3 regions of the Allobosea sp. PAMC 26642 genome follow, and region 2 is predicted to be linked to each of the others. Evidence: predicted binding sites of a transcription regulator. Region 2 holds the regulator's gene; each other region holds the start of a gene.
What was found. The regulator PhoB, encoded in region 2, activates phosphate uptake and scavenging genes when phosphate is short. The targets are predictions, from matches to a motif close to TGTCATNNANCTGTCAT.

Region 1: AXW83_RS05180 (alkaline phosphatase) is a predicted target of PhoB. The motif match lies at 5,164-5,180, and genes of this name have one in related genera.
Region 3: ugpB (sn-glycerol-3-phosphate ABC transporter substrate-binding protein UgpB) is a predicted target of PhoB. The motif match lies at 3,584-3,600, and genes of this name have one in related genera.

What each region holds. Positions count from the first base shown of each region.
Region 1 covers NZ_CP014301.1:1,098,111-1,107,945, reverse strand. The annotation lists partial or broken gene AXW83_RS05200 (inorganic phosphate transporter) at 1-624, opposite strand, end outside; gene ppk2 (polyphosphate kinase 2) at 925-1,824, shown strand; gene AXW83_RS05190 (GNAT family N-acetyltransferase) at 1,986-2,549, opposite strand; gene AXW83_RS05185 (Orn/Lys/Arg family decarboxylase) at 2,563-4,932, opposite strand; gene AXW83_RS05180 (alkaline phosphatase) at 5,237-6,982, shown strand; gene AXW83_RS05175 (hypothetical protein) at 7,011-7,475, shown strand; gene AXW83_RS05170 (ABC transporter ATP-binding protein) at 7,453-8,172, shown strand; gene AXW83_RS05165 (FtsX-like permease family protein) at 8,169-9,404, shown strand.
Region 2 covers NZ_CP014301.1:4,502,082-4,511,916, forward strand. The annotation lists gene AXW83_RS21560 (O-antigen ligase family protein) at 1-564, opposite strand, end outside; gene polA (DNA polymerase I) at 723-3,764, opposite strand; gene AXW83_RS21570 (aldo/keto reductase) at 3,949-4,887, opposite strand; gene phoB (phosphate regulon transcriptional regulator PhoB) at 4,984-5,682, opposite strand; gene phoU (phosphate signaling complex protein PhoU) at 5,809-6,528, opposite strand; gene pstB (phosphate ABC transporter ATP-binding protein PstB) at 6,562-7,362, opposite strand; gene pstA (phosphate ABC transporter permease PstA) at 7,409-8,299, opposite strand; gene pstC (phosphate ABC transporter permease subunit PstC) at 8,311-9,282, opposite strand; gene pstS (phosphate ABC transporter substrate-binding protein PstS) at 9,470-9,835, opposite strand, start outside.
Region 3 covers NZ_CP014301.1:4,136,116-4,145,950, forward strand. The annotation lists gene ugpE (sn-glycerol-3-phosphate ABC transporter permease UgpE) at 1-391, opposite strand, end outside; gene AXW83_RS19935 (creatininase family protein) at 391-1,149, opposite strand; gene ugpA (sn-glycerol-3-phosphate ABC transporter permease UgpA) at 1,149-2,030, opposite strand; gene ugpB (sn-glycerol-3-phosphate ABC transporter substrate-binding protein UgpB) at 2,187-3,509, opposite strand; gene AXW83_RS19950 (fumarylacetoacetate hydrolase family protein) at 3,708-4,883, shown strand; gene AXW83_RS19955 (carbohydrate kinase family protein) at 4,880-5,806, shown strand; gene AXW83_RS19960 (proline racemase family protein) at 5,823-6,851, shown strand; gene AXW83_RS19965 (hypothetical protein) at 6,895-8,601, shown strand; gene AXW83_RS19970 (methylated-DNA--[protein]-cysteine S-methyltransferase) at 8,611-9,507, opposite strand; gene AXW83_RS19975 (alpha/beta fold hydrolase) at 9,796-9,835, shown strand, end outside.

The DNA of each region.
Region 1 (9,835 bases), 2.1 Mb from region 2:
CGACTGGCCGATTTCGATCGCCTTGCTCCAGTCGATGCCGGAGGTGCCGTTCGAGGAACTGGTGAGCTGGTTTGCGAGACCGACACCGATGATCGAGCCGATCAGCGTGTGCGAGGACGAGGCCGGCAGGCCAAGCGCCCAGGTGCCGAGATTCCAGAGGATCGCGGCGATCAGCAGCGCGAAGACCATGGCGAAGCCCGCGCCCGATCCGACGTTGAGGATCAGTTCAACGGGCAGGAGCGAGATGATGCCGAAGGCGACCGCGCCGCTGGCCATCATCACGCCGAGGAAGTTGAAAAATCCTGACCAGACGACCGCGACATTGGCCGGCATCGCATGGGTGTAGATCACGGTCGCGACCGCGTTGGCGGTGTCGTGGAAGCCGTTGACGAACTCGAAGCCGAGCGCGATCAGCATCGCGACGCCGAGCAGGGCGAAAGGCAGCCAGGTCGTCGCCGGAGTGCCGGCAGAGCTGATGTCCTGGTAAAGCGAAAAGGCCATATAAGCCAAGCCGGCGGTCATGATTCCGGCAAAGAACGCGAGGGCGCCGAGGCCCTTGGGCGCGTCGAGTTTAGGCTTGTCAGCGTCCTGACGAGCGGCAGTGTCCAAAGCGATACTTGACATGATGAATGACCCCCAGCCCACATGGCGATCGACAAGTGAGCCGCGAATCTGACGTTGCGATGACACCTTGTCGCATGATTGGTCGGGTTTCAGGCGCATGGTCCACGCCTTCATCCCAACGTCATTTGAGCCGGCGAGATTGCCACGCTGGCAGTGGGTGCGTCTTGCCGCCGTTTGGCTTCAGGCTTGCCGCGATCCCGGTGCACTCCTCCAGGGGCTGCACGGGGGCTGCGGAAAGCGATCGAGCGTCAAGACGCCCTGCCCGCCGTTCCCTAGAGCAAATGTCAAAGGTTAGCAGTCATGACCACCGATCTGGACCGCATCAAAGCCGAGATCGCCGACAGCTTCGACGAAGAGCTGGAGATGCAGCTCGAAGAGGACCGGATCGACGAACTCGTCGCCGAAGGTGTCGGCCCTGCCGGTTCGACCCTCGACCGGAAGATCTATTTTCGCGAGCTGTTCCGGCTCCAGCACGAGCTCGTGCGGCTCCAGGACTGGATCCAGTACAAGAAGCTCAAGGTCGTGGTCCTGTTCGAGGGTCGCGACTCGGCCGGCAAGGGTGGCGCGATCAAGCGCGTGACGCAGCGCCTCAATCCGCGGCTCTGCCGCGTCGTCGCGCTGCCTGCGCCCACCGAGCGCGAGAAGCATCAGTGGTATTTCCAGCGCTACGTCCCGCATCTGCCGACCGCCGGCGAAATGGTCCTGTTCGACCGCAGCTGGTACAACCGCGCCGGCGTCGAGCGGGTGATGGGCTTCTGCACCCCCGAGGAGCTCGAGGAGTTCTTTCGCTCGGTTCCCGATTTCGAGCACATGCTCGTGCGCTCGGGCATCATCGTGATCAAGTACTGGTTCTCGATCACCGACGAGGAGCAGGAGTTCCGCTTCCAGATGCGGATCGCCGACCCCCTGAAGCAGTGGAAGCTCTCGCCCATGGACATGGAAAGCCGTATCCACTGGGAGGATTATACCCGCGCCAAGGAAGAGATGTTCGACCGGACCCATACGGAGTATGCCCCGTGGTGGGTGGTTCAGGCGGTCGACAAGAAGAAGGCGCGGCTCAACTGCATCGCGCATCTGCTGGCGCAGATTCCGTATGAGGATGTGCCCAAGCAGGAGATCACCCTGCCCGACCGCGTGCGCCATCCCGACTATGCCCGGCAGGCCGTGCCCCCGGAGCTCCACGTCCCGGATCTCTACTGAGTCGTCGGCCGGCCAGAGCATTGCGCGAAAAAGTGGGTACCGGTTTTCGCTCAAGCAATGCTCTAAACTTCTGGCACCATCGCTCCGGCCGCATCGCGGGCGGAGCGATGATCTGGACTTAGAATGCGCGGCTTCGGTTCAGCAATCGCGGCTCACCGCGTTTAAGGTGTCGGCGAGCCGCCCTTCGGCGCGATCGGCGATGTCGCGCCGACGCCCAGCGACCTCTGCACCATGACGCTGTCGGACCATTTGCCGTAGCGATAGGCGACGCCCGGCAGCAGGCCGACCCGCGCGAAGCCGAAACGCTCATGCAGGGCCAGCGAAGCAGCGTTTTCCGCGTCGATATAGCCGATCATCTGCCTGAAGCCCGCGGCGGCGCAGGCGTCGATCAGCGCCTGCATCAGCAGACGCCCGATCCCGCGACCGACATGGTCGTGATGGATGTAGATCGAATGCTTGACCGTGAAACGGTAGGCCGGCCGTTTCCGGAACGGCACGACATAGGCATAGCCGACGACCTCGCCGCCGAGCGTCGCCACCAGATGCGGCAGCCGGCGGTTGCGCAGGTTCTTGCGCCGATCCTTCAGATCGTCGGGCTGGGGCGTGCCGCGATCCTCGACGCCGTCCTCGACGCCGCGCCGGATATGCCGGCGATAGATCGCCAGCATGGCCTCGACATCGGCATCGCGCGATGGCCGGATGACGACGGGGGTTTGCTGCTCCATGGATCGTGCCTGCTCAGCCGCCGGCCTGTTCGCCGACGACATAAGTGTAAAGCCGCACCGCGCCGGTGTGATCGATCTCGCGATAGACGCCCTGGATCTCGACATCGAAGCCGGGGAAGGTGTTGAAGCTCGCCTCGAACATCCTGAGATAGTCGATCATCGGCTGGGCCCGCTCGGTCAGCCGCTCGCCGGGAACGATCGTCGCGATGCCCGGCGGATAGACCACGAAGGGTGTCGTCGCGATGCGGCCGGCGATGGTGTCGATCGGCAGGTAATCGACGTCGTTGCGGGTCAGGCAGCGTGCCGCATCATGGGGCGACATCGCCATCTCCGGCAGGTGCTCGGGCGAGAACTGCTTCGCCTGCAACCCGCTGACATCGGCGTCGCGGAAGAAGCGGTGCATTTGACCGCAGAGATCGCGCAGGCGCACGCCCTCGTATCGCGAAGGCCTGCGCCGATAGAACTCCGGGATGGCGTCTTCGAGCAGGGCGTTTTCGTCGTGGAGCTTCTTGAAGGCGACGAGCCCGCTGATCAGCGTCCCGGCCTTGCTCGCTTCGACGCCTGGCGTCAGCAGGAAGAGCAGCGAATTGAGATCGTTCTTTTCGGCGACGATGCGGTTCTCCCGCAGGAACTGGGCGACGACGGGCGCCGGGATGCCGTGTTCGGTGTAGGCGCCCGTCGCGCGATCGAAGCCGGGCGTCAGCAGCGTCAGCTTGTTGGGGTCGGTCATGGCAAAGCCCGCCGCCATCCCCGCAAAACCGTGCCAGGCCGCGTCGGGCGCGAGCTGCCAATAGGCCGGGTCGCTCGCGAGTTGGTCGGTCGCGACCATCTCCCAGGCGACGTCATGCACGCCGCCGGGCCGCGCGGCATCGGGGATCGAGACCCGGTCGGGCACGAAGGGCTCGAAGAACCAGCGCCGCTCGGGCCGCGCCTCCTTCTCCTCGAACTCGCGCCTGACGGCACGGATCTTCTTGCGGAGCTCGATGCCGAGCCGGATCGTATCGTCCCAGAGCACTTCGCCGGAGCGCCCCTTCATCATCTGCGCACCGACATCGAGCGAGGCGAAGAGCGGATAGAAGGGCGAGGTCGAGGCATATTGCATGAAGCTCTCGTTGAAGCGGCGGTGCTCGACGCGGCGCTTCTGGCCCTTGATATGCCGGTCCTTCATGTGGATCTGCGAGGCCTGGCTGAAGCTCGCCAATTGCTTGTGGGTCGACTGCGTCGCGATGATGCCCGGCGAATCGGGCCCGAGATCCTTCAGCCCCATGGCGAAGCGCCCGGCATAGAGCGGGTGGAACTTCATGAAGCCGGCCCAGGCCTCGTCGAACATGATGTAGTCGCAGAGATGCCCGATGCGCTGGAGGATCATCTCCGCGCTGTGGATCGTTCCGTCATAGGTGCACTGCTCGACCACGGCGACGCGGAACGGGCGCGGCTTCTTCCAGGCCTCGGGGTCCTTGACCAGCGGATTGGTCCGGATGCGCTCGCGAAGAGCGTCCTCGTCGAAGCTGTCCCAGCGCATCGGGCCGATCAGTCCCCAGGCGTTGCGGACCGTGGGAATGTAAACCGGGATGCCGCCGGCGATCAGCAGCGCGCCGTGATGAGCGGCCTTGTGGTTGTTGCGGTCGAACAGCACGAGATCGCCATCCGTCACCAGCGCGGCCAGCGCGACCTTGTTGGAGGTCGAAGTGCCGTTGAGGACGAAATAGGTCTTCTCCGCCCCGAAAATCTGGGCGGCTTCCTTTTGGGCCTTGAGGGCCGGACCCTCATGGGTCAGCAGATCACCGAGATCGAGCACGGAATTGTCGAGGTCGTCGCGGAAGACCGCCTCGCCGAGATGCTCCATGAACACCCGCCCGATCGGGCTGCGGCTGTAGAACACGCCGCCATTATGGCCCGGACAGGTCCAGAGGTGGTTGCCCTCCTCGGCATAATCGACGAGCGCGCCGAAGAACGGCGTCTTCAGCGTCTCGGCATATTGCTTGAGGCGGCTGATCAGGCTCTTGGCGATAAAGGGCGGGGTTTCCTCGGACAGAAAGATGTAGCCGTCGATGAAATCGAGCACTTCGACCGGCACATCCTCGAAACGCTTGCGGCGGATCAGCAGGATGATCGGGAATTCGAGCCCGCGCCGGCGCATCAGGTTGATGAGCGACGCCGTCTTGCCTTCCAGGCCCTTCTTGCCCCAATCGACGACCATGCAGCCGATGGCGGCATCGGTCTGCACCGCGATCTCGGCGTCTTCGAGCTTGCGGGCCTTCACGACCTCGAAGCCAGAGCGTTCGATCTCGTCGACGATCTGATGGAAGCGGATTCCCTCGAGATCCTCCGCATCGAAGTTCGGCGTCGCGAACAGGAAGGTGAAGCGCCTGAAATAGTCCATCTCGACTCCGCTGAATGAGGTGCGAGGTTTCAGGGAGTCACATGACAACAAGGCGACTTTCGGCGCGATCATGTGACAAGATGCAGCTTGGCGACGAGCAGGCGTCCGCAGATCCAGCATCGGCACGAACCTGCTTGCAGCTTGGACGGCCCCCGACGACCAGACGCGGCGGTGGACGGTAATGGGACACACTGACATGAATGCCGGCACTTCGCCGATCGACTCCCCTACCGTCGCCATAGTGTCATGCGCGGCTGCAACTAGCTCGCCCCATCCATAGGATCACGGATCATCGGAGGTGGGGATGCAACTGAAAACGATTTGGCACGCGACGGCGGTTGGAGCCGTCCTTGCAACCGCGCCGGTGGCCGCGCAGACGATCTATCCGATCAACCGCGCCGAAATCCTCGAGGGCTCGCGCTTCGACTTCAAGGTCGAGTTTCCCGACGCGCCGACCTCGGCCGACGTCGCCGTGACGATCAACGGCAAGGCACCCGCCGAGATTTTCGGCAAGGCGACGGCCTTCATGCAGAACGAGGAAGGCCAGAAGCATTCGGCCCTCTGGCTGCGTGGCGCGACGCTGCCGGCCGGCAACTATGTTGTCGAGGCGACGCAAGGCACCAAAAAGGCGACGGTCAAGTGGGAGGTCTTCGCGACCGCCCAGCCGCGCCGCGCCAAGAACGTCATCCTCTTCGTCGGCGACGGCATGTCGATCGCGCATCGCACCGCCGCGCGCATCATGTCGAAGGGCTGGGAAGAAGGCCGCTATAATGGCGAACTCGCCATCGACGACATGCCCAACATGGCGCTGATCTCGACTTCCGGCAACGATTCGGTCGTCACCGACAGCGCCAACAGCGCCCATGCCTACACCACCGGCCACAAATCCTGCGTCAATGCGCTCGGCGTCTATTGCGCCAAGAACGCACTGACGCTCGACCATCCCAAGGTAGAAACCATCGCGGAGCTGATCAAGCGCCGCAGCGGGATGACCGTCGGCGTCGTCACCAACGCCGAAATCGAGGACGCGACGCCGGCTTCGATGGTCGCCCATACCCGCCGCCGCTCGGACTACAACGACATCGTCAAGATGTTCCACGAGGTGCAGCCCGACGTGATCATGGGCGGCGGCTCGCCGAACTTCCTGCCCAAGTCGACGCCGGGCTCCAAGCGCACCGACGATCTCGACTTCATCGCGCAGTTCAAGACCGCCGGCTACACCATCGCCACCACCAAAACCGAGATGAACGCGGCCGCCGCCTCGGGCGCCAAGAAGCTGCTCGGCCTCTACAACACCTCCAACATCGACGGCGCCTTCGACCTGCGCATCGCCAAGAAGGGCGGCATCTCGAAGTTTCCCGACCAGCCCGACGTCGCCGAGCAGACCAGGGCCGCGATCGACATGATGAAGGGCAATCAGGACGGCTTCTTCCTGATGGTGGAATCGGGCCGTATCGACAAGTACAGCCACTCGCTCGACTGGGAGCGCGCGGTGTTCGACACGATCATGCTCGACAACGCCGTCAAGATCGCCAAGGATTTCGCAGGCGAGCGCAACGACACGCTGATCATCGTCGTGCCGGACCACACCCATGCGGTCTCGCTCGTCGGCACCTATGACGACGAGCGCCCCGGCCAGCTCCTGCGCGACAAGCTCGGCACCTACGCCGACTCGAAGCCGCCGAATTACGGCCCTCTCGATGCCGACGGCTACCCGACCGACGTCAACACCTCGCGCCGGCTGGCTGTCGTCTTCGGCACATATCCCGACACCTGCGACACCGGCCGCCCCTTCATGAACGGCGAGCGCGTGCCGGCGGTGAAGAGCGCCGACGGCAAGACCAATGTCGCCAACGAGGGCGATTGCACCGGCCCGCTCGCAACCCGCAAGGCCGGCAACCTGCCCTTCGACGCCAATTCCGGTGTCCATTCGGCCGATGACGGTCTGCTGACCGCAATGGGCCCCGGCGCCGAGAAGTTCCGCGGCCACAAGCCCAACACCTACGTCTTCCGCGTTATGGCGGAGGCGTTGGCCCTGGGCGGCAAGTAAGCCGGCCGGCCGCCGACAGGAACGAAGGATGCAGCGGCAACGCCGTCATACGCTGACCACCCGCCGCGCGACCCTGATGGGTCTCGCGGCGGCAACGCTTTGCGGGAAGGCCCTCGCGGCCGATTCCGGCATGATCACCTTCGACGGCCTCTACAAATCGTTCGGCGTACTCGGCTTTCAATTCTCCGACCGGGTCGTCGCGCTGCGCGGACAGCCGGTTCGCCTGACCGGCTACATGGCGCCGCCGCTGAAGCCGGAAAGCCATTTCTTCGTGCTGACGCGCGAGCCGCTGGCCATCTGCCCGTTCTGCCAGTCGGACGCCGACTGGCCGGTCGATATCGTCGTCGTCTTCATGAAGGAGATAACGCCGATGGTCAGCGCCGGCCGCAAGGTCGTCGTGGCCGGCCGGCTGGAGATCGGCTCGGCTACGGATCGCGATACCGGCTTCGTCAGCCAGATCAGACTCGTCGATGCCAGCTTCACCCTCGCCTGAACGAGCTGCCGCCAGAGCGCTCCGGCTCTCCGCCGTCACTCTCGACCATCGCGGCGGCGACGGGCGCCCGTTTCGGGTCCTCGACATTCCCGAACTGACCGTGCCTGCAGGCACCCATATCGGGCTGCGCGGTCCTTCAGGCTCGGGCAAGACCTCGCTTCTGCACCTGATCGCCGGCTTGATCGTGCCGGGTACGGGCACGGTCGCCTGGGGCGAGACCGTACTCTCTGCGCTGCCGGCCGGCGCTCGCGACCGCTGGCGTCTCGCAACGCTCGGCTTCGTCTTCCAGGATTTCCACCTCATCCCGGAACTCGACATCCTCGCCAACATCACCCTGCCCGCAACGTTCTCATCGTGGCGGGTCGGCCGGGAGGAACGGGAGCAGGCGGCGGCGGTCGCCGCGCGCATGGGCCTCACCGATCTGCGCCGCAGGACCGGCGTGCTTTCTCGTGGCGAACAGCAGCGCGTCGCGATCGCGCGCGCGGTCTGCCGGCGCCCCGCCCTGATCCTCGCCGACGAGCCGACGGCGAGCCTGGATGCAGCCCATGCCGACGAGGTCGGAGCCTTGCTGGTCGATGCCGCCCGCGAGGCCGGGGCCACGCTGATCTGCGCCACGCATGATGCCGCGCTGCTGGCGCGGATGGAGCGGCGGCTCGACATCGCAACCGCCACGCAGCTGTGGGACGCGGCCGCATGAATCCATTTGCAATGGTCCTTGCCGATCTGCGTGCGCTGCGCTGGACGGCGGCCGCGATCGTCGCGCTGGTGGCGGTGGCCGTGGCGATCGGCGTGGCGATCGGGGCGCAGGAACGCGCGTTACGGCAGAGTTCGGCGGCGGCCGCCGACGATTTCGACCTGCTGATCGGTGCTCCGGGCAGCCAGGCGCAGCTGCTGATGTCGACCGTCTATCTGCAGCTCGACGCGATCCCGCTCGTCGAGGGGAGCGTTCTCGGGGCGCTGGCCCGCGACGAGCGCGTCGCCGGCTTCGCGCCGATCGCCTTCGGAGACGTCACCCGCGGCTATCCGATCATCGGCACCACAGCGGCCTTCGCCACACGCTGGGGCCGCATCGCGCCGAACGAGGGCCGGCTCTTTTCCGCCGAAGGCGAGGCTGTCGTCGGCGCCGATGTGGACTATCGCCTTGGTCAAAGCATCACGCCATCGCATGGCGTCGCGGGACAGGCGCACAAGCCCGGCGAGGAGGATGCCGACGAGGCGGGTCATCGCCATGCCGGCCACGACTACACCGTCGTCGGGCGCCTGCCGCGACTTGGATCGCCGTGGGATCGCGCGATCCTGGTGCCCATCGAAAGCGTCTGGGAAGTCCACGGCCTCGGCAACGGACACGCGACCGGGACGGAGACGATCGGCCCGCCCTTCGACGGAGCCCCCATACCCGGCGTGCCGGCGATCGTCGTCAAGCCCCGCAGCGTCGCCGGAGCCTACGCCCTGCGCAGCCAGTATCGCCAGGGCGGGACGATGGCGTTCTTCCCCGCCGAAGTGCTGGTGGGACTCTATCGGGCACTCGGCGATGCGCGTGGCGTTCTCATCCTGGCCTCGACGCTGAACGCGACCTTGGTCTTCGCCGCGATCCTGCTTCTCCTCATCGCGGTGACGGGGCTGCGCCGGCGACGCTATGCCGTGCTGCGGGCCATGGGCGCGCCCCGGCTTTATGTCCTGCTCGTGATCTGGCTCGGGATGGCCGCGTTGATGGCGTTCGGCTGCGCCGCCGGCCTGTTGCTCGGCGGCGCAGCCGCTTCGGTGCTGTCGCAGCTGGTCGAAGCGGAAACCGGTCTTCACCTCGCGATCTCGCTCGGCAAGCCCGAATTTCTGCAAATCGGCCTGCTGTTCTGTGTCGGCACTCTCCTCAGCCTGTTGCCGGCGCTCGCGTCGTTCACCAGCCCGATCGGAACAGGACTGCGGGGCTGACGTCCATCATCGCCGGAACCGGCCACCAGCCGGCGCCGCACCGCTTCGATGACGGACGCCTCGGCCAATGGCTTCTGCAGGCAAGACGAATACCGTCGAGAGCGGCGGGGCCGGGAGGTTATCTTTCCCTTTTGTCTGCGATCTTTGAAAACCGCTTTCGTTGACCCGACCCTCGCGATCGACGACATTTGAGGGGTCGATTTCACGGTGATGGATCGATCGCGGGATTTGTCGAAGCAGTTCTGCGCCGCGCTACTACTGCCGAAAGCATCACGATGACATCGTGGGCTCCAGTCCCGGGGACATTTCGTGATCGCCTTCATCGACCTGGTTGCAACACGTCTCCCTCATTCTTCGAAGGGTCTGCATCCCTCGCGATGTTGATGATGTCGCGCCACCCTGCGGTGTAGCAGGCCACCCTTGATCCATCA
Region 2 (9,835 bases):
CAGCGAAACTACGGCCATCACCATTCCCGACCAGACCACGATCTTGATCGTCTGCTCGGAGCCGAACTTGACGCAGCAATAGCACAGGAAGGTGAACCCCCCGATCAGCGAAACCGTCGAGGTCAGGGAGTGCGCCGGGGCCATCGAATACAAAGACGAGATGACCAGAAAGCCCAGAAACAGATACCAGTAGAACAATCCGTACAGATACAGCCTGTTGACGATCTGCTTGAAGGAAAACGCCGATATGGCCATCACGGCCATGATGGCCAAGAGCTTGAGCGCAACCTGAAAATCGATGCTCTTCTCGCCATATTCGCGATAGCGAAAATTGGCGCACAGGACGAAGATCAGGGCGACCGCCAGCACGGTACCGAAGCTCGTCTCGCCGAGAATACCCTTGTAGCCGGCATAGGTCAGGAACGGGACGACCATCGCCCCGAAGATGATCAGCCCTGCTTGGAGATCGAAAATCCCGATCGCGGTCGACAGCACGGCGACCGGCGCCAGCACGGCCAGCAGCAGTCCCAGATTATTGGCATCCGCGCTGCGAACGGTGTCCATATCCTGCCAGCACCTGCTGAAAGAGCCACGTCTTGGGCATGAATGTCTGAAGGTGACTTAACAGAGCCACCGTTTCCGAGGCAAGACAACTCGCCGAGAGCAGAAATCGGCCGGTATGGTTGCCGGAACGCGCGCGGCTTCCGGCACCGGCCATGCCGTCAATGGGCCTCGTCCCAGTTGCCGGCAGCCCTTGCATCGACCTGCAGCGGCACGCGCAACTGCAGCGCCGGATGCGGTGCATCGACCATCACCCTGGTGATGACCGGCAGGGCCGCCTCGACCTGGGCGTCGGGGACCTCGAAGACCAGTTCGTCATGCACCTGCAGCAACATGCGGGCATCGAGCTTCGCCGCCGCCAGCGCGCCCTCCATCCGGATCATGGCCCGGCGGATGATGTCGGCGGCCGAGCCCTGGATCGGCGCGTTGATCGCCTGCCGCTCGACGAAGGCCCGCTCGGAGGGATTCTTGGAGGCCACCGCCGGGAAATGGCAGATACGCCCGAAAATCGTTTCGACATGCCCGTTGGCGCGCACGAAGGTCTTGGTCGCGTCCATGTAGTCGCGGATGCCGGGGAAGCGCTCGAAATATTTGCGGATATAGGCGCTCGCCTCTTCGCGCCCGATGCCGAGCTGGTTGGCCAGGCCAAAGGCCGAAATGCCGTAGATGATGCCGAAATTGATTGCCTTGGCGCGCCGGCGCACCTCGCTCGGCATCCCGGCGACCGGCACGCCGAACATTTCGGACGCCGTCATCGCATGGATGTCGATCCCGTCGGCGAAGGCCTGACGCAGCTGCGGGATCTCGGCGATATGGGCGAGCAGGCGCAATTCGATCTGGCTGTAGTCGGCCGAGATCAGCTTGTGGCCTTTTTCGGCAATGAAGGCCGTCCTGATCTTGCGGCCGGCTTCGGTGCGGATCGGGATGTTCTGCAGGTTCGGCTCTGAGGAGGAGAGCCGGCCGGTCGTCGTCGCGGCCAGGGCGAAGGAGGTGTGCACCCGCCGGGTCTGCGGGTTCACATAGGCCGGCAGGGAGTCGGTGTAGGTCGATTTCAGCTTGGCGAGCTGGCGCCATTCCAGGATCTTCGAGGGCAGCGGATGGCCCTGCTCGGCGAGGTCCTCGAGCACGCCCGCACCCGTTGCCCACTGGCCGGTCGCGGTCTTCTTGGCGCCGGCGAGCCCCATCTTGCCGAACAGGATGTCGCCAAGCTGCTTGGGTGAGCCGATCGTGAATTTCTCGCCTGCGATCTCGTAGATTTCGTCTTCGAGCCGCGCCAGAGACTGCGCGAACTCGCCCGACAGCCGCGACAGGATCTGCCGATCGATTGCAATGCCGCGCGCCTCCATGCGGGCAAGCACGCCGATCAAAGGCCGCTCCAGCGTCTCGTAGACGGTGGTCCTGCCCTCGGCCGCAAGCCGGGGCTTCAGCGCCCTCCAGAGCCGGAGCGTCACGTCGGCATCCTCGGCGGCATAGTCCGTCGCCTTGTCGAGCGCGACTTTGTCGAAGCTCACCTGCGCCTTGCCGGTGCCGGCAACCTGGCCATAGGTAATTGTCTCATGGCCGAGATGCAGCTCCGACAGCCTGTCCATGCCATGCGAATTGCTGCCGGCATCGAGCGCGTAGGAAATCAGCATCGTGTCGTCGATCGGCGCCACCACGAACCCGTAGCGCTGCAGCAGCACGAGGTCGTATTTGATGTTTTGGCCGACCTTGAGCACGCCGGGATCGGCGAGCAGGGGCTTCAGCGCCGCGATCGCATCGTCGAGCGGAATCTGCCCTTCCAGCATGCCGCCGCCGAACAGATCCGTGCCGCCGCGATGCTGCAGCGGGATGTAGCAGGCCTTGTCGGGCGCCACCGCGAGCGAAATCCCGACGAGATCGGCCTGCATCGCGTCGAGCGCACTGGTCTCGGTATCGAGCGCAACGACCCCAGCCTCAAAAGCCCAGCCGATCCAGCGTTCCAGATCGGCAAGCGTCCGCACGCATTCATAGCTCGCGCGGTCGATCTTCTGCGCCAGCGCCTGGTTCTTGCGCGCGGCGGCGAGGTCGGCTGGGGTCGACGCGCCGTCGGTCGCGGGTGTGGCCGCACCGGGCTGCGTCACCGCCGCACTGGCGGCCAGCGAGAGCGACGGCCCGGTGCCCGCCGCATCGGCGCCGACATAAAGCGCCTTGAGTTCGGCCGCACGGGAGCCTCCGGGCGCCAAATCCGCATCGGCCTCGATCGCCGAGACATCGGCCTCGTAAGCCTCGCCCACCCGCTTGGTGATGGTGGTGAATTCCATCGCCTTGAGGAAAGCGATCAGCGGCGCCGGGTCGGGCTGGCTCAGCGTCAGATGTGACAGCGGCGTCTCGACCTTGACGTCATCGACCAGGCTGACGAGCCGGCGCGACATCAGCACCTTCTCGACGATCTCGGGATTGGTCAGCGTCTCGCGCCGCTTGGGCTGCTTGATCTCGCCGGCGCGCGCCAGCAGCGTATCGAGATCGCCATATTCGCCGATCAGCTGGGCTGCCGTCTTGATGCCGATGCCGGGTGCGCCGGGCACATTGTCGGTCGCATCGCCTGCGAGCGACTGCACATCGACCACGCGGTTGGGCATCACGCCGAAATACTCGACCACCTCCGGCTCGCCGATCTTGCGCTCGGGCCTGAAGCCGGCACCCTTCTTAGCGTCGCCGGAGGCGGGGTCGTACATCGCCACGCCCGGACCCACGAGCTGCATCAGATCCTTGTCGGCCGAGACGATCAGCACGTCGGCCCCGGCCTCGCGCGCCTGCCTTGCATAGGTCGCGATCAGATCATCGGCCTCGTAGACATCCTGCTCGACCGGGATCAGGCCGAAAGCCCGCACCGCCGCGCGCATCAGCGGGAATTGCGGGATCAGGTCCGGCGGCGGCTCGGAGCGGTTACCCTTATAGGCCGGGTAGATCTCCTTGCGGAACGAGTTCTCCGACTTGTCGAAGATGATGGCGAGATGCGTCGGTTTCACCCCGAGCACGCCGTCCTTGACGAACTGGAAGAGCTTGGTGGCAAACAGCCGCACCGCGCCCGAGGGCAGCCCGTCCGAGCGGGCATTGTATTTCCGGTCCTGGTTGATCGACTGGAAATAGGCCCGAAAGATGAAATTCGAGCCGTCGACCAGGAAGAGATGGTCGCCGGGCTTGAGGTCCGGGGCGGCGGCGTTCGGGGCTGTCTCGCTCATGGCGCGGACCATAAGCAACCGGCGCCGGGCGGTCTATCGCAGAGGCGGCGCGATCCGCAAGAAGCTGTCAGGAGTGGCCATGGCGTCCTGCTCGGGCTTGACCCGAGCATCTCTTCGACAGTGCCTTCTCGTCCTGAGATTCTCGGGTCTGCGCTTCGCGTCGCCCGAGAATGACGGTAGCGCCCTATTTCGTGATCGTATCGATCTCGGCCAGATCCTCGGGCGACAGCACCCAGTCAGCTGCTTTCACATTCGCCGCGATCTGCTCTGGCCTGGTCGCGCCTGCGATCACGCTGGAGACCACCGGCTGGGCCGCCAGCCAGGAGAAGGCGAGCTCGACCAGCGTCCGGCCCCGCGACTCGCAGAAATCCGCCAGCTTCTCGGTCTTGTCCCAGTTGGCGTCGGTCAGGACTTCCGCAGCGCGCGGCGCCTCGCGCGTCATGCGCGCGCCCTCCGGCAGTGGGGCGTTGCGCTTGTACTTGCCGGTGAGAAGGCCGTTGGCCAGCGGAAAATACGGCAGGAGCCCCATGCCGTAGTGACGGGTGGCGGGCAGCAGGTAGCTCTCGGCCCCACGCTTGAGCAGGCTGTACTCGTCCTGGCACGAGGCGAAGCCGGTAACGCCCAGATCGCGCGCCGTCCAGGCGGCATCCGCCACCTGCCAAGGCGCGAAATTCGAGCAGCCGATATAGCGCACCTTGCCCTGACGGATCAGGTCTTCGAGCGTCCGCAGCGTCTCCTCGATCGGGGTCAGCGAGTCGGGCCGATGAATCTGGTAGAGGTCGATCCAGTCGGTCTTCAGCCGCTTCAGCGAAGCCTCGACCGCGTTCATGATGTAGTGCCGCGAGCCGCCCTTCATCGTGCCGGCTTCGTTCATGTCCATGCCGAACTTCGTCGCCAGCACGATGTCCTTGCGGCGCGCGCCGAGCAACTGGCCGAGCACGGTCTCGGAGCCGCCGCGATTGCCGTAGACATCGGCGGTATCGAACAAAGTGATGCCGTTCTCGATCGCCGCATCGACGACCTTGCGTGCCGCGTCGTCATCGATCCGGCCGCCGAAATTATTGCAGCCGAGGCCGACGAGCGAAACGCGAAGGCCGGAGCGACCGAGATTGCGGGTGAGCATGGGAAAGCGTCCTTCATGGCGAATGATGCAAGGGACCAGACCCGGACGCCGTTCGCAATCGCCATGGACGCAGGGCCGCCGCGCGACGCGAACGCCTCACCCCCGAGCGAATGTCTCGTCGAAGGCGTAGCCGGCGCCGCGCACGGTGCGCAGCGGGTCTTTCGTATTATCCGGCGTGATCGCCTTGCGCAGGCGTCCGACATGGACGTCGACAGTGCGCTCGTCGATATAGACGTCGCGGCCCCAGACGGCGTCGAGCAGCTGAGCGCGCGAATAGACCCGGCCCGGCGCCTGCATCAGGAATTCGAGCAGCCGGAACTCGGTCGGTCCCAGATGCAGCTCGGAACCCGAGCGGCGCACGCGCCGCGTCGTGCGGTCGAGTTCGAGATCGCCGGCTGCCAGCAGCCCCGCGACGTGGCCCGGCTTGGCCCGGCGCAGCAGCGCCTGAATGCGCGCGATCAGCTCGGGCAGAGAGAACGGCTTGACGACATAGTCGTCGGCCCCGGTGGCGAGACCGCGCACCCGCTCGGTCTCCTCGCCGCGAGCCGTCAGCATGATGATCGGCACGCGCTCGGTGTCGCGCCGCGCCCGCAGGCGGCGGCAGAGCTCGATGCCCGACAGGCCGGGCAGCATCCAGTCGAGCAGCACGAGATCGGGCGTGTTGTCGCGCAGGTGCAGCTCCGCATCGTCCCCGCGCGCAACGCTGTCGACCTCGAAGCCCTCGGCTTCGAGATTGTAGCGCAGGAGCAGCGTTAGCGGCTCCTCGTCCTCGACGATCAGGATGCGTGCGGGCATGGCGGGTTTCCAGATGTTGGGCGGTTCCCTGCGCGTCATTCTCGGGATTGACCCGAGAATCCCTCACACCAGAACCCTCTGGTGTCCGAGATGGTCGGGTCAAGCCCGACCATGACGCGACGGGTGTCAGCTCCCGAGCACTGCCTCGACGCTGATATCGGTCGTGTCGAGCTTGGGCCGGTTCAGGTCCAGCGACTCGCCGGTGACGAGATAATGGATCGTCTCGGCGATGTTGGTGGTGTGGTCGCCGATACGCTCGACGTTCTTGGCGCAGAACAGCAGATGCGTGCAGAAGGTGATGTTGCGCGGATCTTCCATCATGTAGGTCAGCAACTCGCGGAAGAGCGAGGTGTAGAGCGCGTCGATCTCGCCGTCGCGGTGCCAGACTTCCATCGCCTTCTGCTCGTTCCCAGCGGCATAGGCGTCGAGCACGTCCTTGAGCTGGGCCTGGACGAGGCGGCTCATATGCTCCAGCCCGACCACGGCGCGGTGCGGCGGCTGGAACTGGCCGGAGATGGCCACGGCGCGCTTGGCGATGTTCTTGGCGAGATCGCCGACGCGCTCGATGTCGGAGGCGATGCGGATCGCCGAGATCAGTTCGCGCAGATCGTTGGCGAGCGGCTGGCGGCGCGCGATGGTCAGCACGGCGCGTTCTTCGACATCGCGCTGCAGGTTGTCGAGGCGCTGGTCGGCGCTGATCACCTTCTGGGCCAGCGCGGTATCGCGGCGCACCAGCGCCACGGTGGAATCGCCGAGCATACGCTCGGACATCCCGCCCATCTCGGCAAGGCTGCGGCGCAGCGCTTCAAGTTCGGCGTCGTAGGAGCGGACGATATGGTCGGTCATCGGCGTGTGTCCCTGTGCAGAGCGGAGTTCGATTCAGCCGAAGCGGCCGGTGACGTAGTCCTGCGTCTGCTTCTTGGCGGGGTTCATGAAGATGGTGTTGGTCGGAGCGAACTCGATCACCTCGCCGAGATACATGAAAGCGGTGTACTGCGAGATGCGCGCCGCCTGCTGCATGTTGTGGGTGACGATGACGATGGTGAAGTCGGTCTTCAGCTGCTCCAGCAGATCCTCGATCTTGCCGGTCGAGATCGGGTCCAGCGCCGAGGTCGGCTCGTCGAACAGGATCACCTCGGGCTTCTGCGCAATGGTGCGCGCGATGCACAGGCGCTGCTGCTGGCCGCCAGAAAGGCCCATGCCCGACGCCTTGAGCTTGTCCTTGACCTCATCCCAGAGCGCGGCGCGGCGCAGGGCGCCCTCGATGCGGTCGTCGAGCTCGGATTTCGGCGGCTTCTCATACAGGCGGATGCCGAAGGCGACGTTGTCGTAGATCGACATCGGGAAGGGTGTGGGCTTCTGGAAGACCATGCCGATGCGCGAGCGCAACTCGTTGACGTCGATGTCGTTGGAGATGACGTTGCGGCCGTCGAGCATGATCTCGCCCGTCGCGCGTTGCTCCGGATAGAGCGAGTAGATGCGGTTGAAGATGCGCAGCAGGGTCGACTTGCCGCAGCCCGAGGGGCCGATCAGCGCCGTGACATGGCGGTCGCGGAAGTCGAGGTTGATGCTCTTCAGAGCCTTGTGCTCGCCATAGTAGAAATCGAGGTTCTTGACCGCGATCCGGACGGGGGCATCGGCGTCGAGCGATTGCGGGCTCAGTTCAAGAGTCGAAAGCATCGACAGGTTCCTTCAGATCGGACGCGACGGGTCTTGGCGTCGGCTTTTACTTGGAGCCGCGCACGATGCGGCGGGCGATGATCGAAAGCAGCAGGATCGAGACCGTGATGATCAGCGAACCGGCCCAGGCGAGCTCCTGCCAGTTCTCATAAGGAGCAGAGGCGAACTGGTAGATCGTCACGGGCAGGTTGGAGACGCCGCCCTTGAGCGTGGGCGAGAACCAAAAATTGTTGTTCAGCGCGGTGAAGATCAGCGGCGCGGTTTCGCCGGCGATGCGGGCGAGTGCCAGCAGGATGCCGGTGACCATGCCGGATTTCGCCGCCCGCCAGGTGATCGAGGTGATCACGACAGAGGGCGGCGCGCCGAGCGCCGAGCCTGCCTCGCGCAGCGGACCGGGCACGAGCCGCAGCATGTCCTCGGTGGTGCGCACGATCACCGGGATCGCGATGATGCCGAGCGCCACGCCGCCGGCCCAGCCGGAATAGCCGCCCAGCGGCTCGACCATGATGACGTAGACGAACAGGCCGATCAGGATCGACGGTGCCGAGAGCAGGATGTCGTTGATGAAGCGAATCAGGTCGGCGAGCTTCGAGCCCTTGCCGTATTCGGCGAGATAGGTCCCTGCCAGAACGCCGATCGGCGTCGCCACGACGATGCCGAGGAAGGTCAGCACGATCGAGCCGACGATGGCGTTGGCGAGACCGCCGCCCTCGGAGCCGGGGCCGGGCGTGACCTGGGTGAAGGTCGCGACGGACAACCCGCCGATGCCCTTCACGATCAGCATTCCGAGGATCCAGAACAGCACGAAGATCGCCAGGAAGGTGAAGCCGGTGGCGATGACGCGCATCAGCTTGTCGGCGGTGCGGCGCGACTGGCGGACGCGGCCCCATTCGGCATGGGGAAGGGCGCGGACGGTGGACGGTGTCGTCAGGCTCATGACCAGCTCGCTCAGTAGGCTTTGACGCGCGACACGAGGATGCGCGCAATGACGAGGACGACAAAGGTGACGAAGAACAGGATGCAGCCGAGCGCGATCAGCGCGTTGAGCTGCAGGCCCATGGCCTCGTTGAATTCATTGGCGATACGCGAGGCGATCGTCGAGCCCGGATCCATGATCGAGGCCGAGAGGCGGTTCGCATTTCCGACGACGAAGGTCACGGCCATGGTCTCGCCGAGCGCGCGGCCCAGCCCCAGCATGACCGCGCCGATGATCGAGACGCCGGCCTGCGGGACAAGCACGTGGCGCACGACCTCCCAGGTCGTCGCGCCGATGCCATAGGCGCTCTCGCGCAGCACGGAGGGGATCTGGTCGAGCATGTCGCGGGTGATCGAGGCGATGAAGGGGATGATCATGAAGGCGAGGATGATGCCCGCCGTCAGGATGCCGAGCCCCGAGGGCGAGCGCGAATACAAAACCGTGCCGACGATCGGTAGTCCCTCGACGATGTTGGAGAGCGGAATTTGCACATAGGCCGCGAACAGCGGCACGAAGACGAACAGGCCCCACATGCCGTAGATGATCGAGGGCACGGCGGCGAGCAGTTCGATCGCGGTGGAGACCGGCTGCTTGAACCAGGGCGGCGCGAGCTGCGTCAGGTAGACCGCGATGCCCAGGGACAGCGGCACGCCGATCACCAGCGCCAGGAAAGCGGTCGACAGCGTGCCGACGATGGCAGGCCAGGCGCCGTACTGGTCGTTCTGGGTGTCCCAGACGCTCGAGGTGATGAAGCCGATGCCCATCTCGCGGAAGGCAGGCCAGCCGCCGACCACCATCGAGAACATGATGCCGGCGAGCAGCACGAGCACAAAGAGTGCCGAGAGGAAGCTCGCATTGCGGAAGATGATGTCGAAGGTGCCCTTGGGCGTCTTGCGCTGGATCGGCGCAGCCGGGATGTCCATTTGGTTTGTCACGGCTGTCATCCGTGGAACTCCGGTCAAAGCAAAACAAATCGAGGCAAGAAGAAGCGAGGCGGGGAGAGGCGAAAGCGATCGTTATCTCTGGATCGAACCCTCATCCCGAAGAGCGGGTATGAAATAAACCGCTCCTCGGGATGAGGGTCGAGAGAGGCGAAGCGGGATGAATCCCGCTTCGCCCTTGGATCGACGATCAGAAGATCGGCTTGCCGGCCGGGTCGGTGACGCCCTTCCAGGCGTTGCGGACCTGATCCTTGACGGCGGCCGGAAGCGGCACGTAGTCGAGGTCGAGAGCGAGCTTGTCGCCGTTCTTGAAGGCCCAGTCGACGAACTTCAGCGCGGCCTGCACTTCTTCCGGCTTCTCCGGCTTGGCGTGGACGAGGATGAAGGTCGCGGCTGTGATCGGCCAGGCCTCGGCGCCCTTCTGGTTGTTCAGCGAGATGCCGAAACCGGGAGCCTCGTTCCAGTTGGCGTTGGCGGCGGCGGCCTGGAAAGCCTTGTCGTCGGGCGCCGGGAAGTTGCCGTCCGCGTTCTGGAGCAGCGCGTAGTTGAGCTTGTT
Region 3 (9,835 bases), 370 kb from region 2:
AGATGCGGACCTCGACCGGCAGCATCAGCGTGACGAAGATGATCCAGAACGCCGCCATCCGGAACGGGAAGCGGTAATAGACGATGGCATAGGCCGACAGCACCGAGATGAGGATTTTCCCCAGCGCGATCGCCATCGCCATGATGAAGGAATTCAGCATCATGCCGGCGACGGGTTCGCGCGTCGTGCCAGAGGTGCCGACAAAGAGGATCTTGTAGTAGTTCTCGAAGAAATACGGTCCCGGATAAAGCGGCAGTTGGCCGTTGATGATGGTGGACGCATCCCAGGTCGAGGCGACGAAGGTGAGCCAGACCGGGAAGGCGACGATCAGCACGCCGATCGTCAGGATGATGTAGGCGATGATGTCGCCCAGGCGGCGGTCCTCGACCATCAGGCCGTTCCTCCGGTTTCGCGCAACAGCCGCACCAGCGCATCGGCCGACGCGTCGATGAAGGTTCGTCCCTTTTCGGGTGTGGCGCGGCGGGCATCGCCGATGACGCCGGTCTGCGTCATGTCCCGGAACGGGCGATAGCGCACGACGGTGGGAGCCATCAAGGCGGCCGGGTCGGCATCGCGCATACCGAACGCCTCGCTCAGGCGATCCTCGCGCACGAGATCGGGCGCCAACGCCATCATCATCGAAGTCTCGACCTCGCAGGCATGCATCACGCTGGTCTGGTCCTGCATCGTCGGCGCCATGTCTTTCTGGGCGAGCAGGAAATAGGTTGTCGCCAGAATGCGCAGTTTCGTCTCTCTCGCGAAGTCCGGCAGGAAGGCCGAGAGGGCCGCGATGTTGCCGCCATGGCCGTTGACGATGACGACGCGGTGGAAGCCGTGCCGCTCGATGCTTTTCAGCAGGGCGAGCAGGACCGCGCGATAGGTCGGGATGTCGAAGGTGAAGGTGCCGCCGAAGGCCATGTGATGCTCGGCCATGCCGCACCACAGCGTCGGCGCCACGACGACCTCGACATCCCCGGCGCGCTCGGCGGCCGTCTTGCAGACCGCCCCGCACAGGATGGTATCGACGCCGACGGCCAGATGCGGCCCGTGCTGCTCCATCGAGGCGACCGGCAGCACCACGACGGCGTCGGCCGCAGCCCTGGCGCGCAGTTCTTCGGCGGTGAGTTCGCTCCACAGCACCGAGGCCATCAGTAGCTCACCTTGCGCTCGATGAAGCGGAACTGCACTGCCGTCATGCCGATCACCATGATCAGCAGGATGACCGACTGCGCCGCCGAGCCGCCGAGATTGGAGCCGCCCTTGCCGTCGGAATAAACCTTGTAGACCAGTGTCTCGGTCTGGCCCGAGGGGCCGCCGCCGGTGACGGTGTCGATGATGCCGAAGGTGTCGAAGAAGACGTAGACGATGTTGACGACGAGCAGGAAGAAGGTCGTCGGCGAGAGCAGCGGGAAGACGATCGTCCAGAAGCGCCGCCAGGGCCGCGCTCCATCGATCACGGCGGCCTCGATCACGCTCTTGGGGATCGATTGCAGGCCGGCGAGGAAGAACAGGAAATTGTAGCTGATCTGCTTCCAGGTCGCTGCCAGAATGACCAGCAGCATCGCGTCGTTGCCGTTCAGCCGCGGATTCCATGCGATGCCCAGATTGGACAGCCCGCGCGCCAGCATCCCGAGCGACGGATCGAACATGAAGAGCCAGAGCACGCCGGCCACGGCCGGCGCGACCGCATAGGGCCAGATCAGCAGGGTCTTGTAGATCTCGGCGCCCCGGATTTGCCGGTCGGCCATCACGGCGAAGAGCAGCGCCAGGCCAAGCGACAGGACGCAGACGAAGGACGAGAAGATCGCGGTGTTCCAGAAAGCCTTGAGATAGCCGGGATCGGAGAACAGCAGCTGGTAGTTCTCGAACCAGACGAACTCGGTCGAGGTGCCGAAGGCGTCCTGAAGCAGGAAGCTCTGCCAGACCGCCTGGCTCGCCGGCCAGTAGAAGAACAGCACGGTGATCACCAGCTGCGGGGCCAGCAGCAGGAGAGGGACCGTCAATCCAGTGAAGTAGGCGTTCTTCTGCATGGCAAGCACTGCTCGTGTCATTCCGGGGCTTCGCGTAGCGAAGAACCCGGAACCCACGACCGGGTGAGAGTTGTCAAAGGCGCAACCTGAAGGTTCCGCCCAGTCGTGGGTTCCGGGTTCGGCCCATTCGGGCCGCCCCGGAACGACAGGAGGGGGTCAGCGCGACGCGGTCCGCTCGAACTGGCGCAGCATCTGGTTGCCGCGCTCGACGGCGGCATCGAGCGCCGCCTTGGGCGTCTTCTGGCCGTTCAGCGCCGCTTCCAGCTCTTCGGACCAGATGTCGCGAATCTGGACGAGGCTGCCGAAACGCAGGCCGCGCGAATTTTCCGTCGGCTCCTTGTTGTTGAGCTCGAGCAGCGGCGTTTCGAGATAGGGCTTGTCCTTGTAGAAGCCCGAGGCCTTGACCTTCTCGTAGGCCGCCTTGGTGATCGGCAGATAGCCCGACTCGGTATGCAGCTTCACCTGGCGATCGACATCCGAGAGGAAGGTGAAGAACTTGGCGACACCCTTGTATTCGGCAGCCGACTTGCCGCCCATCACCCACAGCGAGGCGCCGCCGATGATCGAGTTCTGCGGCGCGCCGGCGGCTTCGGGATAATACGGCATCGGCGCATTCGCCCAGTCGAATTTGGCGTTGGCGCGGACATTGCCGAAGAAGGCCGAGGAGGTCAGCATGATCGGGCATTCGCCCGAGGTGAAGCGGCCCTCGCCGGTGTTGGTACGTCCGGAATAGTCGTAGGTCTTGTCCTTCTGCAGCTCGACCAGGTTGGTCCAGTGCTTGAGGAAGAGCGGGCTGTTGAAGTTCAGCACCGTGTCGAAGCCGTCGAGCCCGTTCGCCTTGGTGGCGATCGGGATGTTGTGCCAGGCGCCGAACTGCTCGATGTTGGCCCAGGTCGCCCAGGCATTGGTGAAGCCGCATTTGTCGAAGCCGGCGGCCTTCAGCTTCTTCCCGGCCTCGAAGACCTCAGGCCAGGTCTTGGGCGGCGCGTCGGGGTTCAGGCCGGCCTTCTTGAAGGCGTCCTTGTTGTACCACATCACCATCGACGACGAGTTGAACGGCATCGAGAGCATGTCGCCCTTGGCCGTCGAATAGTAGCCGGTGATGGCGGGCAGATAGCTCTTGGGGTCGAATGCTTCGCCGGCTTCCTTCATCAGTTCGAAGACCGGCTTCACGGCGCCCTTGGCGGACATCATCGTGCCGGTGCCGACCTCGAAGACCTGCAGGATGTGCGGCGCGGCATTGGCGCGGAAGGCGGCGATGCCGGCGTTCAGCGTGTCCGGATAGGAGCCCTTATAGGCCGGAACGATCTTGTAGTCCTTCTGCGAGGCGTTGAAGTCCTCGGCCAGCTTCACGACGACATCGTTGTTGGCGCCGGTCAGCGCGTGCCACCACTGGATCTCGGTCTGCGCCAGCGCCGGAGCGGAAGCGGCCATCGCGACTGTCGCGACGGACATCAGGATCATCGATTTCACGGTCATCTTCGTCTCCCTTTCCACCCTGCATCGTCTTGGGTGGCTCTTGTCGTTGGTGCGCAAGCTAGCATGAAGCCGAGGTGACGTTTCAATGACAAAATGACGACGGTCCTCGATGATGCGATGTGCGCTCTCGGCTCTTGCACATTGCGCCGGAAGCGGCTGTTCTCCGCACCCTCCTTTCCACGACGATGGATGTCCGCCATGTCGCTATCCCTCACACCTGCCAACACGCTGCCGGCAGATGCCGCAAGCGCGACACTGGTCGGCCGCGCCTGGCTGCCGGATGTTGCAGGCCCCGCCGTGGTCGTCCTGCGCGAGGGCCAGCTGATGGACATCAGCCGCACGTTTCCGACGACGCGCGACCTGTGCGAGGCGAAAGATCCGGCCGGCGCTGCAAAGGCTGCGAGCGGCACGCCCATCGGTCCGCTTGCCGACATCCTGGCGAACACACCCGTCGATGCCCGCGATGCCAGAAGGCCCTGGCTGCTCTCGCCGCTCGACTTGCAGGCCGTGAAGGCGGCCGGCGTCACCTTCGCGGTCTCGATGCTGGAGCGCGTCATCGAGGAGAAGGCGCGCGGCAATCCGGCCGCCGCCGTCGCCATTCGCGAAGAAATCGGCAAGCTGATCGGCGACGATCTCTCGAAGCTGAAGCCTGGCTCGCCCGAGGCAATGCATCTCAAGGAGGTGCTGATCAAGCAGGGCGCCTGGAGCCAGTATCTCGAGGTCGGCATCGGGCCCGACGCCGAGATCTTCACCAAGGCCCCGTCGATGTCCTCGGTCGGCACCGGTTACGACGCGGGCCTCCATCCCGCCTCGACCTGGAACAACCCGGAGCCGGAGGTCGTGCTGATCGTCGCCTCGACAGGGATCATCGTCGGCGCGACGCTCGGCAACGACGTCAACCTGCGCGATGTCGAGGGGCGTTCGGCGCTGCTGCTCGGCAAGGCGAAGGACAACAATGCCTCGGCGACGGTCGGGCCGTTCATTCGCCTCTTCGATTCCGGCTTCACGCTCGACCATGTCCGCAACACCACCGTGACGCTGACGGTGGAAGGCGAGGACGGCTTCCGGCTCGAAGGCTCGTCCTCGATCGCGAAGATCAGCCGCGACCCGGCCGATCTCGCCGGCCAGATGCTGAATGCCAACCACCAGTATCCTGACGGCGCGGCGCTCTATCTCGGCACCATGTTCGCGCCGATCCAGGACCGCGACACGCCCGGCGGCGGCTTTACCCACAAGCAGGGCGACATCGTCACCATCGCTGCGCCGGAGCTGGGTGCGCTCGTCAATCGTATGCGCCGCTGCGACGCCTGCGAGCACTGGACCTTCGGCACCTCGCATCTGATGCGCAATCTGGCGAAGCGCGGATTGCTGTGAGCGGTCCGGCGATCCTCGTCGTTGGCGAGGCGATCGGCGATTTCATCCCGCGCGACGGCGAGGGCCGGCACTACGAGGCGGTGCTCGGCGGCTCGGGCTTCAACGCCGCGCTGGCACTGGCCCGCTTCGGAGCGGATGTCGGCTATGCGGGCGCGCTCTCGACCGATGCGCTTGGGCAGCGCTTTCGCGCGGCTCTGGCGGTGGAGGGCATCGACGATAGGCGCGTTGTCGCGAGCGACCGCCCCAGTGCCGTCGCCATCGTCGCGCCGCTGGGAGCGGACGGCGTGCCGGCCTTCGGTCTCTATCTCGACGGCACCGCTCACGGCGAACCCGACGGCGTGCCGCGCGAGTGCCCCGAAGCTGTCCTCCATCTTCACGCCGCCTCCTTCGGCGCGACGGCAGGTCCATCGGGTGAAGCGACGCTGGCGTTGATCGAGAGCGCCCGGAGAAGGGGCGCCAGCACCAGCTACGACGTGAACATCCGTCCCTCGGCGTTGCCGCCGCATGACGAAGCGACGCGGTTGATCGAGCAGCGGGTGGCGCGCGCCGACATCGTCAAGGTCAGCCTCGACGATCTGGACTGGCTCTACCCCGGCAAGACGGCCGACGAAGTGTCGATGGACTGGCGTGGTCTTGGCGCCCGCATCGTCCTGATGACCAGGGGGATGGACGGAGCAGTCCATGACGGGCCGGCCGGAACATTCGCTATGCCGTCTCCCTCGGTCGTGGTTGCCGATACGGTGGGAGCAGGCGACACCTTCATCGGCGGCTTCCTGGCCGTGCTTGCGGCGCGAGACAGGCTCGGGACGGGGCTGGCCAAGGCGGCCAGAGGCGATCTCGAAGCGGCGCTCGCATTCGCCTGCGAGGTGGCTGCCGACAGCTGCACCAAACCGGGCTGCGATCCGCCGCGACGCTCGCAATGATGGTGGAGAACCTCGAATGACCCGCCTGAGCTATCGCGACTATCACACCTGTGGCGAGCCGGTCCGCATCGTCACCGGCGGCTATCCTGTGCTGCGCGGCGCGACGATCCTGGAGAAGCGCCGCGACGCCCGCGACAACCACGATCATCTACGCCGCGCGATGATGCTGGAGCCGCGCGGCCATGCCGGGATGTATGGCGCGATCCCGATCGCGGCCTCGCATCCGGAAGCAGCGTTCGGCGTGCTGTTCACGCATAACGAAGGCTATTCGACCATGTGCGGCCACGCCACGATCGCGCTTGGCCGTTACGCGATCGAGGCCGGCCTCGTCGAGACGGTCGAGCCGATGACGCGCCTCGCGATCGAAGCACCCTGCGGGCTGGTGCGGCTCGCCTGCGAGGTCGAGGGCGGCACGGTCGGCCACGTCTCTTTCGAGAGCGTACCGGCCTTCGTGCAGGCGCGCGACCGTGTCGTCGAGGTGCCGGGGCTCGGGCCCATCACCACCGACATCGCCTATGGTGGCGCGTTCTACTGCATCCTGCCGGCCTCTCGTTTCGGGCTAGACCTCTTCGAGACGCCCATCGCCGAGATCGTCGCGGCGGCAAGCGCGATGACCGACGCGGTGCGGGCCGGGCCGCCGATCATGCATCCGACCGAACCCGATCTCGGCTTTCTCTACGGCACGATCGTCACCGACGAGGCCGGGCCGTCCGAGACGAGCTTCAATCTCTGCGTCTTCGCAGAACGCCAGATCGATCGCTCGCCGACCGGCTCGGGCGTGACCGCCCGAATGGCGCTGGACCATGCCAAGGGGCTGATCGGGCAGGGGCAGGAGCGGCTGTTCCGCAGCATCACCGGCGGAACCTTTTCAGGCCGCGTCGTCGGGCCGGCGACCTTCCCGGCGGCCGGCGCGGTGACCGTCGAGGTCGGCGGCACCAGCTATTTCTCCGGCGAGGGCATGTTCACGATCGAGGCCGACGACCCGCTCGGATGGGGATTTGAACTGCCGCACCGGTTCTCGGAGATCGTGGAAGGCTCCGGGTAAGGATTTTCTGCCAAGCTCCCGGTGGGCAAATGCCGGGGCGGTGATGGCGTTGAGCGATCTGAAGGCTGGGGTTGCGGGCAGCGCTGCGACGACGGGCGCCGTCACCCGCCTGCTCGGCTTGCCCCGGTTCTGGTTCGCCGCCTTCACGCTCGTCGTGCTGGCGGGCCTCGTACTGCCGCTGCGCCTGCCGCTCGGACCCAATGCCTGGGACACCGCCGTCTATCTCGACGCGATCCACCGGATCGGGCTAGGCCAGGTCCCCAGCCTCGACTTCTTCGCGCCGGTCGGGCCGCTCGGCTATTATCTGGCGGCGGGACTGGAGGCGCTCTTTCCGCAGGCGCAGCCGATGCTGCTGGTCAATTGGGCCCTGCTGCCGGTGCTGCTGCCGCTATTCGCGGCCCTGATCGCCCATGTGGATGCCCGCTCGCGCGGACAGGCGCTGGCGCTGCTCCTGCCATTCCTGCTCTTCGCCTCGCTGCCGGTGAACCTGCACAGCCTTTTTCCAGCACCGGGCTTCGACGGCTACGGCCATTACAACCGCCATGTCAGCCTGTTGCTCTATTTGCTGATCGCGACGCTGCTGTTCGTGCGCGGCCGCGCGCTGATGGCGGGGCTGGTCGGGGCGCTGATGCTGACGCTGTTCCTGGTCAAGATCACCGGCGCGGTCACCGGAACGCTGCTGGTCGGCTACGCCGTGCTGATCGGGCGGCTGCGGCTGCGCGACGGGGTGCTAGCAGCCGTGGGGGTTATCGCCGCATTGGTTCTCGTCGATCTCGGAACCGGGGCGGTACGAGCCTATGTCGAAGACATCCTGACGCTGCTTTTGCTCAACACCAATGCGCTGCTGCCGCGCTTCCTCACCGTTGCCTCGGTGAAGTTCAATGTCGTCGGCCCCTGCCTGCTGCTGATCGGCGTGCTCGCGCTCGCGGCCTGGCGGCAACGGCCGGCGCTCTCGGTTGCAAGCGTGCGCGAGCAGGCCGACTCCCCGCTCGGCTGGCTCGCCGCCGGGCTCCTGGCACTGACCTTCTTCGAGACGCAGAACACCGGTTCGCTCGAATTCATCGGGCTCTGGCCGGTACTGCTTCTGGTCATCATGGAATGGCGCGGCCGTGACGAGGCGCTGCGGCCGGTCGTGCTGGTCATGGCGCTGGCGGTCGCGCTGCCTAGCGCCGTGATCTTCATCGAGCGCAGTGCGCGGGCGGGTTTGGGTGCGGCCACCTATGTCGGGCTTTCCTTGCCGGACCTTGGTCCGCTGGGGCGCATCAGCATGAAGAACGAGAGCGCCGAACGCGCCAAGGACATGCTGGCGCACTATGCCGTGCAGCAGGCGAGCTATCGCGACCTCGTCGCACGCGACGTGCTGCCCTCGCCGATCCTGTATTCCGAGATCGACTACCAGGGCGTCTGGCTGCTCGAACTCCAGCAGGGCATCACCGCCATTCGTACCTGGGAGGCCAGCAGCGGCCGTCATTTGAACGGGGTCTTCACGCTCGACTTCGTCGATGCGATCAATCCCCTGCTGGGCCGTATCTCTCCAAGCCATGTGCCGATCGGGATCGACCCCGGCCGTAGCACCCCTGCGCTGGCGCCGCCGACGCTGACCGCGATCGCCGCGACGGACGCGATCCTGGCGCCGAAATGCCCGCCGACGACGGCGCGCTCGATGATCGCCAAGCATTTCGCCCCGGCGCTGCAAGGACGGCGGCTGGTGGAGCTGTCGCCATGCTGGGACATGTGGCTGCGGCCCTGAGAACCGCTGCTACACACCCGCCGTCTGCCCGGCTTCCCAGCCCAGGATCGCGCGCTTGCGGGTCAGTCCCCAATGGTAGCCTGTGAGCGCGCCGGACTTGCCGATGACGCGGTGGCAGGGCACGACGAAGGAAATCGGGTTCTTGCCGACGGCCGCCCCCACCGCCCGCGCGGCGCTCGGCTTGCCGATCCGGCTCGCGACATCGCCATAGGTCGTTGCCCGGCCAACCGGAATGCGCAGCAGCGTCTCCCAGACCCGGACCTCGAAATCCGTGCCGATCAGCACCACCCGCAAAGGCGTCTCCTCGCACCACGCCTTCGGATCGAAGACACGGGCAGCGTAGGGGCGCGTCGTGGCCGGGTCGAAGTGGTAATCGGCATGGGGCCAGCGCCGCATCATGTCGGCCAGCGCCTCCGCCCGCCCGCCGATGGCCTTGCCGCCATCGACGCTGGTCGAGACCCAGCCGAGGCCGGCGAGGCCGCGTTCGGTCGCGACGATCAGCGCTTCCCCGAAGGGCGAGGCATGGAAGCCATAGGACATCTTCAGCCCGCCGCCGCCGGCCTTCCATTCGCCCGGCGACATCGCCTCATGGGTGACGAAGAGATCGTGCAGCCGGCCCGGTCCCGACAGACCGACCTCATAGCTGGTGTCAAGGATGCTGGCCGAGGCGCCGAGCAGGCCCTTGGCATGATCGAGCGTGATCGCCTGCAGGAAGGCCTTCGGGGTGAGGCCGCACCAGCGCCGGAAGAGATGGTGCACGTCGGTCGGGGTCGCGCCAGCTGCATCGGCGATCGCCTCGATCGTCGGCTGCTCGCGCCACCGCTCCGTGATGAAGGCCAGGATCTTGCGCACCGTGTCGTAGTCGGAGCCTGGCGCTGCCATCGGGAAATCGCCTTCGGCCGGCATCGCCTCGGTGGCGCGGGCCAGCACGGCGTTGGAGAAACGGGTCGGCGTCATCGCGGTTTTCATGGAGCCATGGACATTCATCGTCGTGAACCTCGCATCATTCGTCATGACGCGAAATTAGGTCCGGCACCATGCGGACTCCACCCGAAAGCTGGCAAGTCGCACCGTCCGGCTCGCGAACTGCGCTGCTCGTCACAGAGGACGGCTATCCCTGGGGCTCCGGGGCGGGCATTCTCCGGCAGCATCGCGGCCGACGCCGCTGCTGATCACAGCCAGGGGAACACCGACATGTCTACCGCACCGCTCGCTGCTGACGGCATCGTGCCGT